Regions from separate parts of the Methylobacterium sp. P1-11 genome, predicted to be linked through region 2. Evidence: riboswitches for the same ligand, from Rfam matches in the RefSeq annotation. Region 2 holds a riboswitch; the other holds the start of a gene.
What was found. A riboswitch is a leader RNA that binds a small molecule or an ion and turns the genes downstream of it on or off. The one in region 2 is predicted to bind thiamine pyrophosphate.
Positions count from the first base shown of each region.

Region 1: linked by a shared signal. The riboswitch ahead of thiO (glycine oxidase ThiO) and the one ahead of thiC (phosphomethylpyrimidine synthase ThiC) in region 2 are both predicted to bind thiamine pyrophosphate.

Region 1 covers NZ_NPKS01000006.1:48,912-54,511, reverse strand. The annotation lists gene CIW48_RS08040 (thiamine phosphate synthase) at 1-526, opposite strand, end outside; gene CIW48_RS08035 (thiazole synthase) at 523-1,326, opposite strand; gene thiS (sulfur carrier protein ThiS) at 1,329-1,541, opposite strand; gene thiO (glycine oxidase ThiO) at 1,538-2,761, opposite strand; TPP riboswitch at 2,826-2,954, opposite strand; gene CIW48_RS08020 (TIGR02281 family clan AA aspartic protease) at 3,161-3,667, shown strand; gene CIW48_RS08015 (glycosyltransferase) at 4,090-5,274, shown strand; gene CIW48_RS08010 (adenylate/guanylate cyclase domain-containing protein) at 5,331-5,600, opposite strand, start outside.
Region 2 covers NZ_NPKS01000016.1:143,670-149,269, forward strand. The annotation lists gene CIW48_RS17755 (pilus assembly protein PilZ) at 1-182, shown strand, start outside; gene CIW48_RS17760 (acyltransferase family protein) at 194-1,264, opposite strand; gene CIW48_RS17765 (HNH endonuclease) at 1,373-1,747, opposite strand; gene CIW48_RS17770 (alpha/beta hydrolase) at 1,762-2,592, opposite strand; TPP riboswitch at 2,695-2,800, shown strand; gene thiC (phosphomethylpyrimidine synthase ThiC) at 2,872-4,758, shown strand; gene CIW48_RS17780 (hypothetical protein) at 4,781-5,314, opposite strand; gene CIW48_RS17785 (flagellar protein FlaG) at 5,553-5,600, shown strand, end outside.

The DNA.
Region 1 (5,600 bases), on a different contig from region 2:
GGCAGGACCTAACCGCCTCCGGACCGAGACCGCCGAGCGCCACCACGGGCAGGCCGGCGCCGAGGCTGTCCGCGAGTCCCGTCAGGCCCAGCGCCGGTCCGTAGCCGGGCTTGCTCGCGGTCGCGAAGATCGGGCTGAGGGTCACGTAGTCGGCGCCGGCTTGCGCGGCAGTCGCGACCTCCTGCGGGGTGTGCGCGGAAACGCCAATCAGCGCAGCCCCGCCCAAAGCGGCCCGCGCTGCCGCGATTGCCTCCGATCCCGAGCGACCGCCGAGATGCACGCCGTCGGCACCGAGGGCGCGCGCCAGCGCGATATCGCCTCCGACAGTCAGGACGGCGTTCGCGGCCTGCACGCATTCGGCCACGCGCGCGCCAAGGCGCAGGCGGGCGTCCGCCTCAAGATCCCTGTCGCGGAACCAGATCCAGCGCCCGCCGCCGTCGAGGACCGCCTGCACGGTCTCGACGAGCGGCCGCGGATGCCCGTGCCGGTCCGTCACCGCCAGCAGCGGCGACGGCAGCGCCCTCACGAGCCGACGAGGCCGAGCTGCGGGCTCGACGGCTCAGCCCGGCCGCGGCGGGGGATCCGCCCGGCCAGATGCGCGTCGCGCCCAGCCTCCACGGCCCGGCCCATGGCGCAGGCCATGCGCACCGGGTCGTCGGCTTTCGCGACCGCGGTGTTGATCAGGCAGGCGGAGGCGCCGAGTTCCATGGCGATCACCGCATCCGAGGCGGTTCCGATCCCGGCATCGACCACCACAGGGATCTTCGCCCGGCGGCAGATCAGCTCGAGATTGGCGGGGTTGGCGACGCCCATCCCGGAGCCGATCAGCGAGCCCATGGGCATCACGGCGGCGCAGCCGAGATCCTCCAGGCGCTGGCAGATGATCGGGTCATCGTTGCAATAGGGCAGCACAACGAAGCCGTCATCCACGAGGTGGCGGCAGGCCTCCATCAGTTCGGTGACGTCCGGGTAGAGCGTCTCCCGGTCGCCGATCACCTCGACCTTGATCCAGTTGGTGTCGAGGGCTTCCCGTGCCAGCTCGGCGGTCATGATCGCGTCGCGGGCTGTCTCGCAGCCGGCGGTGTTCGGTAGGAAGCGCTTGCCCTTCAGGATCTTGACCGTGTCCGAACCGTGTCCCTGGAGCGAGACCCGGCGGATCGAGGCGGTGACGACCTCGGCGCCGCTCGCCTGGACGGCGTCGCGCATGATCGCCTGCGTCGGGTAGCCGGCCGTGCCGATGAACAGCCGGGACGACAGGCGCACCCCGGCGATGGTCAGGCTGTCATCCTCGCTCTCGGGGCGCAGCGGCGTAAGGCTCTGGTCCATGCTCAACCTCCCTGCATGGCGCGGACGATCTCGATGCGGTCGCCCTCCGCGACCGGGGTCTCGCCCCAGTCGCGGCGGCGCAGCACGCGGCCGTTCAGCGCGATGGCGACGCCCTGCGGGCTCTCGATCCCGCTCTCCTCCGCCTCGAGCCGGAACACGGTCTCCACCGTCTCGGCCGCGCAGTCCCGCGGCTCCCCGTTGATGACGAGTTTCATGCCGAGGCCCTCACGGCTTCCGGCTGGCCGAAACGTGCGCGCGTGAAGGGACGGGCGACGTCCGGCAGCGCGCCGTGCAACACCAGTTCGGCGACGGCCTGGGCGGTGACGGGGGCGAGCAGGTAGCCGTTGCGGTGGTGGCCGGTCGCGGCGACGAGACCCGGGGCGAGTTCGTCAAGGATCGGCGCGTCGTCGTCCGAAGTCGGGCGGTAGCCGCTCCATACGGACTCGACCTCCATCTCCTCGATACCGGGCAGGACCCTGCGTGCACCCTCCAGCAGGGCGTAGAGCCCGCCCGCGGTGACACCCGGCCGGAAGCCGCAATCCTCCACGGTGGCGCCCACGATGAGTTGGCCGTCGCTCTTCGGCGCCATATGAACCTGCTCGGTCCAGACCATCCGGGCAAGCGTGCCGATACGGGCGGTCGTGCGCAGGGCCAGGGACTGGCCCTTCAGCGGCCGGACTGGCAGGGCGAGCGCGTCAGGCAGCAGGCCGCTCTCCCCGCTCCAGGCGCCAGTGGCCAGGATGACGGTTTCAGCTGTCACGAGGCGATCGCCGGCGCGAATGCCGGTCACGCGGCCACCGGACCAGTCGAGGGCGGTGACGGCTGTCCGCTCGGCCATGACGACTCCCGCCGCATGGCAGGCCTCCGCGAGGGCGTCCATGACCAGACGGGGATCGACCTGATGGTCGAGCGGGCAGTGGATCCCGGCGGTGACGGAGGGGCGCAGGCCGGGCTCAAGACGCCGGACCTCGCTCCCCGGCAGCCAAGTGGCCTCGAGTTCCGACCGACGCTGAAGATCGTAGCGGAAGCGGAGGCGCTCGACCTCGTCGCGGCCGACCGCCAGCACCAGAGTGCCATCGGGACGATAGTCGATGGACCGGCCGGATTCAGCCTCCAGTGCATGGCGGTATTCAGGCCAGAGGCGGAGCGATTCCAGGGCGAGGGGCAGCAGCGGGTCCGAGCCGGGCTCGTGTTCGGCGGCCGGAGCCAGCATGCCGGTGGCCGCGAGGCTCGCGCCCGCCCCGATCGTGTCTCGCTCCAGCACGGTCACGGCGCGGCCCGCCCGGGCAAGCCGCCATGCGATCGACAGACCGATCAGGCCACCGCCGATGACGGCGACGTCGGTCCGCACCGGCAGAACGGCGGGCGCGACGACGCCCTCGGGGCTGCGGCGGCGGCCAATCGGTGAGGCAGGTCGGTCGAGGGGCACAAGCATCTCCGCGTATTGACGTCGCGGGGAGCGGGCCGTGTGCTTCTGTGAGAAGCTGTGGCCTGCCTTTCGGGCGGCCGCGGTCCAATCCCTACGCCGGTATGAGCCGGATCAGGTTCGAAGGATTTCCGCGCCGCAGGTCCTGACGGACGTGCCAGCGGTTTCTCAGCCCCTTGCCGGGGATCTCCCTGGAACGAGAGGAGATTTGGTCGTCCGGGCTGCACCGGTCAACCCCGATGCTGGCCGATGGCCTCCGCAGGCCGGACATTCGCCGGTCGCAGTCACCGCTCGGATACCAAGCCGCGCGAAATCCGATTGCCGCCGCAGAGTGAAGCCGCAGGCAGCACCGACCCTTCACAGATCCCCGGTCAAAGCAGGTGCGATCCTTCGGGCGGAGTGGGACCCGTGCGCACATTCGTGGTCGTCTGCACGATCGGCTTCCTGTCTGCCACGGCGTTCCAGAAGTTGCGGGAGCGGGCGCATCCGGAGACGGAGCCGCCCGTCCTGCCCGCGGCGTCGGTTCCGGCCGTCGACGGTGCCGTGGCGGGCGTCGCACTTCAGTCCGGCCGCAACGGCCACTTCTTCGTCAATGCCCTGATGGACGGCCGCACCCTGCCGATGATGGTCGATACCGGCGCGAGTTCCTGCGCGTTCTCGGAGGAGGATGCCGAGCGGATCGGGATCCGGCTCGCGCCCGGCGACTTCACACGCGTGTGGAACACCGCGAACGGGACCGTGCAGGTCGCACCGATCCGGATCGCCGTGATGCAGGTCGGATCGATCACCGTGCGGGATGTCGAGGCCGTGGTAATCCCGCGGGGACGCCTGGCAACAAGCCTGCTCGGCATGTCGTTCCTGAAGCGCCTGCGCGATTTCAGCGTCAGCGGCGGGACGATGACGCTGCGGGGCTGAAAGCGCTCCGGGCCTGTTCCGACCTGCGATCCGACACCTCCCTGCCGAGCCGGCTTGAACCCGTTGGGCCGACCCGATCCGCTCTCCGGCCGCGGCCAACGCGCCGGTCCCACCGCCGGTGCCGAAGGCTTCGAGATGCTGTCGATGATCGGCTATCGAACAAAGCGCGTCGCCGTTCGATTTATATAAGTTTCGATCGTATATATCTCATAGGCAGCAAATTTCGAATAGGTCTATATAATTTCCCCGGCGTGCGCACTCTGCGCCTATCCCCGATTTTTGATCGTGCTGGAAATAAACGCACCGTTTTGCGAGTGCTGGCTGTTTGCGGTAAGCGAGGCATGAGACGTCATCCTGTATCGTCAACATGCGTAAAGGCGAATTTGATTATGAATAAGTATGGTCAAAAGATCTGCTTGGCGATGATAGTCAAGAACGAGGCGCACATTATTCGGAGGTGTCTGGACTCTGTTCGGCCAGTTATCGATCATTGGATTGTCGTCGATACGGGATCAACGGATGGGACGCAGGATCTCGTCCGTGCGGTGATGTCAGATCTGCCCGGTAAACTGGTGGAGCGGCCATGGGTCGACTTCGCATTCAATCGGACCGAGGTGTTGCGACTCGCGCGGCCGCACGCCCACTATTCGCTCATCATCGACGCCGATGATGAGCTCATCATTCCGTACCAGTTCGCTATGCCGCGCCTCCGCCACGCGGCCTATGCCTTTACGATAATCGATACGGAGAATAATTATACGCGTAGACAGCTGATCGACAATTCCAGGACGTGGGAATACGTTGGTGTGATCCACGAATTCCTGCACTGCACCGGGCAGGCCGATCAGTCGGTCATGGCGCTGTCGATCCGTCGCGGCCATGACGGGGCACATCGACGCGACAAAGAAACGGCATCGCGTGACATCGCGCTCCTTGAAAAGGCGCTTTTGTCGGAGAAGCATCCATTCCTACGTGCCAGATACACATTCTACTTAGCAGATTACTATCATAGTAATGAAAGAGAGCGCGAGGCGCTCGATCTTTATCTGAAGCGGGCTGACCTCGGGCATGGGGACGAAGAGATATACAAGAGTCTGATCAGTGCAGCCAGCATACGCGAAACGTTGGGTGCGCCACCGGCTCGTGTCCTGGAGCTTTACGATCGGGCGATACGGATCCTCCCCGAACGGGCTGAAGCACGGCACAGAGCGAGCCGCTATTGCAGGCACAAAAAGGACTTTCATAACGGATTTCACTATGCCGAGGCTGGTCTCTCGCTTCAGCTGCCTGCTGAAGGGATCGATCTCGAGCCTTGGGTGTATGTCTTCGGGTTACGGCAGGAATTCTCGATCCATGCCTACTATACAAACCAGCATCGAGCCTGTCTGTTCACATGCCTGGAGATACTCGCCCAGTCCGGGGTGCCCGACGAGGTCCGAACACAGACCAGTGACCTCGCCAAGGGAGCGCTCGGCAAGATGATCGAACCCGTCTGGGGTTGTCAGCAAGCCGCCTACAGCGCGGAGTTCGTCCTCGATTGGCTGCGCAGAGATTGTGCGCGTCATGCGGCCCCCTCGGCGCAGTGCCAGGTGGCTCCGACGAGATGACCCTGCATCCTTGCATCCAGCGGAGGGCCCAATGATCAGGCCACGGCAACCCTGCCTCAGTTCGACTTGCGCGGGCGCAGGAACTTCGGCCGGAACACCGCCATGGGTTCGTCGAAACCGTTGAGCCGGTGCTCGCCCAGCGGGATCGGATCCCCCCAGAGGAAATCCACGAACGGCTTCGACATCAGCAATGGCTCGCCCAGGGTGCGGTTGAGCTGCGCGATACGGCTCGCGAGGTTCACGTCGCGGCCGATCACCGTGAAGTCGAGCCGGGAACCGGAACCGACATTACCGTAGGCAGCCTCGCCATGGTGGAGGGCAATGCC
Region 2 (5,600 bases):
ATGGCGGCGAAGTCAGCTGCCTGGTCTGGGACGCGACTGAGGTCGGCGCGCAGATCGAGGTCGAGGACGATCAGGCCGTGCCGGATCGGTTTCCGCTGCGCGTCAGCGCGGACGCCGAACCGCGCCGAGCCACGGTGGCGTGGCGACGCAGCCGTCGGATCGGCATCGCCTTCGAGGGCTGACGCCGACCGCCTCAGGTCGGCTGAAGGGACGGGCGCGTCCGCGGCCCCGACGCCACGAGCCGGAACAGGCGGGGCCGCACGAACAGCAGATCGAGTGCCGTGCCGCGAACCAGCCGCTCCACCGCCAAAGGCAGCAGCACCGCCAGCGTCATGACCGTGAGGCTCGCGAGCCCGATATCGGGGATCGTGCCGGTGCGCACCACGATCTCCCGGGCCGCCGCCATGGGCAGTGAAAAGGCGAGGTAGATCACGATCGAGCGCTGGCCGCAGGTTCGGACAGCCTCGGCGATGGGCCCGCCAGCGCGGCCGATCAGCGTGGCCACCACCACGATCGCGAGGGCACCGGCGGCGCCGAGGGCGAGGCTCACCAGCGGCACGCTCGCGAGCGTCGGGTAATGTGGCAAGCCTGACGGGGTCAGCGCGAGCCAGCCCTCCAGGCCCACCCAGGCGGCAAGGCCGCACAGGGCGAGAGGGACGCGGCGGCGCGCCGTGTCGGCGAGCGCGAAGATGCGGTCGGCGAACAGGTAACCCGCGAGAAAGAAGACGTAACGGGCGCAGAACTCCTCGATCAGGGTCGAGTCGCTGCGGATGTCGGCGATCTGCAGGAGGGCGGCACCGGCGAGCAGCACGCCGCCGGGCAGCCGGTGCAGGACCTTGGTGACGACCGAGAACACCGCCAGCAGGTAGATGAACCACAGGCTGGAATAGGGCTCGACCAGGGCATAAGCGAGGTGCTCCACAAAAGCCGCGGGACCAGCATCGCCGACGATCCTGCCGTATTTGGCGGCTGACTGGATCACCAGCCAGAGCAGGTAGAAATACGCGAAGTGGACGACCCGGCGGTCGGAGAACAGGCGCCAGTCGCGGCCGATCACCCGCCCCATGAACAGGCCTGACAGCAGGAAGAAGTCCGGGATCCGGAAAGGCTTCGCAAAGGCGACGACCGGGTGGAGGAAACCCTCGCCGCCCATGGCCTCACCGGTGCCGGTGACCGAATGCATCATGACGACCAGGAGGATGCAGATCCCCTTGGCGATATCGACCCAGGCGAGCCGATCCTCCCTATTTCCGACCCCGGCCATCGTGCCACCCTCGCGATCGGAGCGATCCTGGACCGGTTCGGGTTGACGGCAAGGAACGCGGCGGCCGCCACCTGCGGATGTGACGAACGGGCGGTAAACGCCGGCCGGTCAGATCTTGCGCCGCGCCGATTGCCGCGCGCGTGTCATGCGCGTGGCGGCGTGGAAATCGTCGGGCTTGCCGCGGACCCAGAGAAGGAAGCGGGCGATCTCCGGATCGGCGCGCAGGGCCTCGACATCCGCGAGGCGCTTGGCGATCTCGGCCTCGCTGTAGCGAGCGTGGATCGCCGAGTGGCAGATCTGGTGCAGCCGGACGGTGCCGCGATGGGTCCCGCCTTTCAGCTTCGGCGTCAGGTGATGGAGGCTGGAGCGGGCGCGGCGCGGGATCGGGCGCTCGCAGAGAGGGCAGACCGGGTCCGGGCGCCCCTGGACGCCCGGCGCGTCCTGATCCTCGGCGCTCCTGCGCTGCGAGCGCCGTCCGACCACGCGAGCCTCCTCTCCTACTCGTGCTGATCGACCGGCTGCGGGCAGGCCTGACCGATCCGCTGGCCGAACAGCGCCTCGGCCTCGCGGTCCAGGGCCCCCAGGATGGACACGTGATCGCCCGGAGTCACGTCGATCCGCGTCCGCGGCCCGGCCGCCTCGGCGAGGCTCCGCGCCAGCTTGACCGGCACCACCGTGTCGTCGCGGCCCTGTACGATCAGAAGCGGTTCGATCCTGCCTCGGATGCGCAGATCCGAGCGGTACGTGTCGCGCAGGAGCCAGATCGGGGCTAGCGGGACATGCAGCCGCACGGTGTGGGTCATCGAGTCGAAAGGCGCCTCCAGGTAGAGGCCGATCGCCGGCACACGTTCGGCGACAGCGACCGCTACGGCAGCGCCCAGCGAGTGGCCGTGGAGCAAGATCGGCGCGCCGGGCGCCCGCGCCCGCGCGGCCTCGACGGCTGCGAGCCCGTCGCGGATCAGCCCGTCCTCACTGGGGCTGCCGGTCGAGCCGGGATAGCCGCGATACGCCAAAGTCAGCAGACCCCAGCCGCGCGCCCGCCACGGCTCCGCGGCGAAGCGCGCCGCGTGCGGTTCCGGGCGTGATCCGTTGTCATGAAAGCTGACGATGACGCCGCAGGCCGGCCGCGGCGCGCGCCAGAGGCCGTGAAGGGCCTCGCCATCCTGGGTCGCGACCGTGATGGTCGCAATCCCGGGCGGCACCGGCCTTGGGGGCGGTGGGTCGAAGGCTCCGGGATAGAGGAAGCGGCGCTGTCCGAGGACGAGCGCGGCGCAGGCCAACCCGCAGAGCAGGAACGCGGCGAGCGGGAGGCCGGCGAGGAGACGCATGGGATGCGGGCGTACGAATGCGTTCGGACGGACGGTTTTCGGGAAGTGTTTTCTAGGGCGGCCTGTCAGCATTGACAAAGCCGTCCGCGGGCCCGAGTCTGGAACCGTTCCGAGGGGGGCCCTGCAGGGGGCTGAGATTGGGCGCGCTGCCCTGACCCTTGAACCTGATCCGGCTCATACCGGCGGAGGGACGGGAACCTGCGGTCGCCTCTCGCGCGGCCTCATCTCATCTCGGCCATCGCGTGGACCGGACCGCTCCAGCACGAGGAGAGGCCCACGATGAACGCACCCGTTCTCCCCAAGGACGTGAAAGGCAGCCCCGAGACCGTGACCACGGGTCCGGTCACCGGATCGCGTAAGGCTTATGCGAGCCCGGCCGGCCGGCCGGACATCCGCGTCCCCTATCGCGAGATCGTGCTCTCCGATCCGAAGGAGGAACCGGTGCGGGTCTACGACCCGTCGGGCCCCTATACCGAGACCGAGGCCCGCATCGACCTCAATGCCGGCCTCCCCGGCGTGCGCGAGCCCTGGATCGCCGCGCGCGGCTACGCGGCCGTTGCGCCGCGGGCGGTGAAGCCGGAGGATAACGGCTTCGCGGGCGACAAGCTCGTGGCCCCCTGCCCCGCCGAGCGGACCATCCGCAAGGCGGCCCCGGGCCAGAGGGTGACCCAGTACGAGTTCGCCCGCGCGGGGATCATCACCGAGGAGATGATCTACGTCGCCCATCGCGAGAATGTCTGCCGCGAGACGATGCTCGCGGGCGCCGAGGCCGCGCTCGCCGACGGCCAGAGCTTCGGCGCCTCGGTCCCGCCCTTTATCACCCCCGAATTCGTGCGCGACGAGATCGCCCGCGGCCGGGCGATCATCCCAGCCAACATCAACCACACCGAGCTGGAGCCCATGGCGATCGGCCGGAACTTCCTGGTCAAGATCAACGCCAATATCGGCAACTCGGCGGTGACGTCCTCGGCTGCGGATGAGGTCGAGAAGCTCGTCTGGTCGATCCGCTGGGGCGCCGACACGGTCATGGACCTGTCCACGGGCCGCAACATCCACAATATCCGCTCGTGGATCATCCGCAACAGCCCGGTCCCGATCGGCACGGTGCCGATCTACCAGGCGCTGGAGAAGGTCGGCGGCGACCCGCTCAAGCTCGACTGGGAGGTCTTCAAGGACACGCTGATCGAGCAGGCCGAGCAGGGCATCGACTACTTCACCATCCATGCCGGCGTGCGCCTGGCCCACGTGCCGCTGACCGCCCGGCGCGTCACCGGCATCGTCTCGCGCGGCGGCTCGATCATGGCGCGCTGGTGCCTCGCCGGGCACCGGGAATCGTTCCTCTACGAGCGGTTCGACGAGATCTGCGACATCATGCGGGCCTACGACGTGTCGTTCTCGCTGGGCGACGGCCTGCGGCCGGGCTCGATCGCCGATGCCAACGACGCCGCGCAGTTCGGCGAGCTGGAGACGCTGGGCGAACTGACCAAGGTCGCCTGGGACAAGGGTTGCCAGGTGATGATCGAGGGCCCCGGCCACGTGCCGATGCACAAGATCAAGGTCAACATGGAGAAGCAGCTGAAGGAGTGCGGCGAGGCGCCGTTCTACACCCTCGGCCCGCTGACGACCGACATCGCCCCCGGCTACGACCACATCACCTCGGGCATCGGCGCCGCCATGATCGGCTGGTTCGGCACCGCGATGCTCTGCTACGTCACCCCGAAGGAGCATCTCGGCCTGCCCGACCGGGACGACGTGAAGACCGGCGTGATCACTTACAAGATCGCCGCCCACGCCGCCGACCTCGCCAAGGGCCATCCCGCCGCGCAGCTGCGCGACGACGCACTGAGCCGCGCCCGGTTCGACTTCCGCTGGGAGGACCAGTTCAACCTCGGCCTCGATCCCGATACGGCCCGCCGCTACCACGACGAGACGCTGCCGAAGGATGCCCACAAGGTCGCGCATTTCTGCTCGATGTGCGGTCCGAAATTCTGCTCGATGAAGATCACGCAGGATCTCCGCGCCGAGGTGCTGGCGATGGAGGAGGCCGGCGAGGTCGTGGGCGCGTCGCCCGCGATGTCCAAGGCCGAGGCCGAGGCCGGCATGCGGGCGAAGTCGCAGGAATTCCTGGCCGAGGGCGGGAAGCTCTACGTGGACGCCGCCGAGTGAGACGGCGGCACGCCCGATCCGTTCAGGATGCGGGCGTGCCGCACCCGCTCCCCGGGGATCCGCCGTACGGAGCCTCGATATCGAGAGCGGCGCCCGGGCGGGCGCCATAGGCGTCGTGCAAGGTCGCGAGCATCAGGTCCGCCGCGATGCCGCTCACCGGCGGGTTCCCAAGCTCCACGATCCGGGCGAAGTTCTCCCGCGGACTCTCCTGAACGAATCCGAGTGCCTTCAAGGCGTCCCGAGCAGACGCATCCAGCCGCAGGCGGCTCCCATCCGGCGGCCCGTAGGCGCCCGACGCGGCCTCGCAGAGCATCCGGGTATCGCGATCCTGGAAGATGCACTGGACGTAGCGCTGCGGCTGCTCGCGCAACCCGACGACGATGAAGCGGTCGCGTGATACGCCGACCGGCCCGCGCCGGTGGATGGTGTCGATCCGCTCCGCGAGCTCGCAAAGGTGCGCGCGGATGAAAAGCGCGCGCATGGCCGGATCACCTCCGGGATCCTGCGCGGCGAGCGCCGACGTCGCCATGGCGAACACCAGATAGATCCTCCGCATGCGAAGCTCCGTGCGGCGCGGGCTTGATCTCGGCACCATCACCGGGTGGGCGGGTCAGATGCGCGACGACTCGCCCCTCGCCGAGAAAGCAGCACGGATTTGTGTCACGGCGGTAACGGGATGTTCATCGCATCTCCGACCGTCGGCCAGCATCCAGTGGACGAGGCGCAGCCCTTAACCGATGATTAGGCAGATGACCGGCTGAATCCTCCGATCACAGGATCGTAGGAGACCGGCCATGGAGATCCGCCAGATGACAGCCACGACGCCGGGGCCTCAGGGCCTC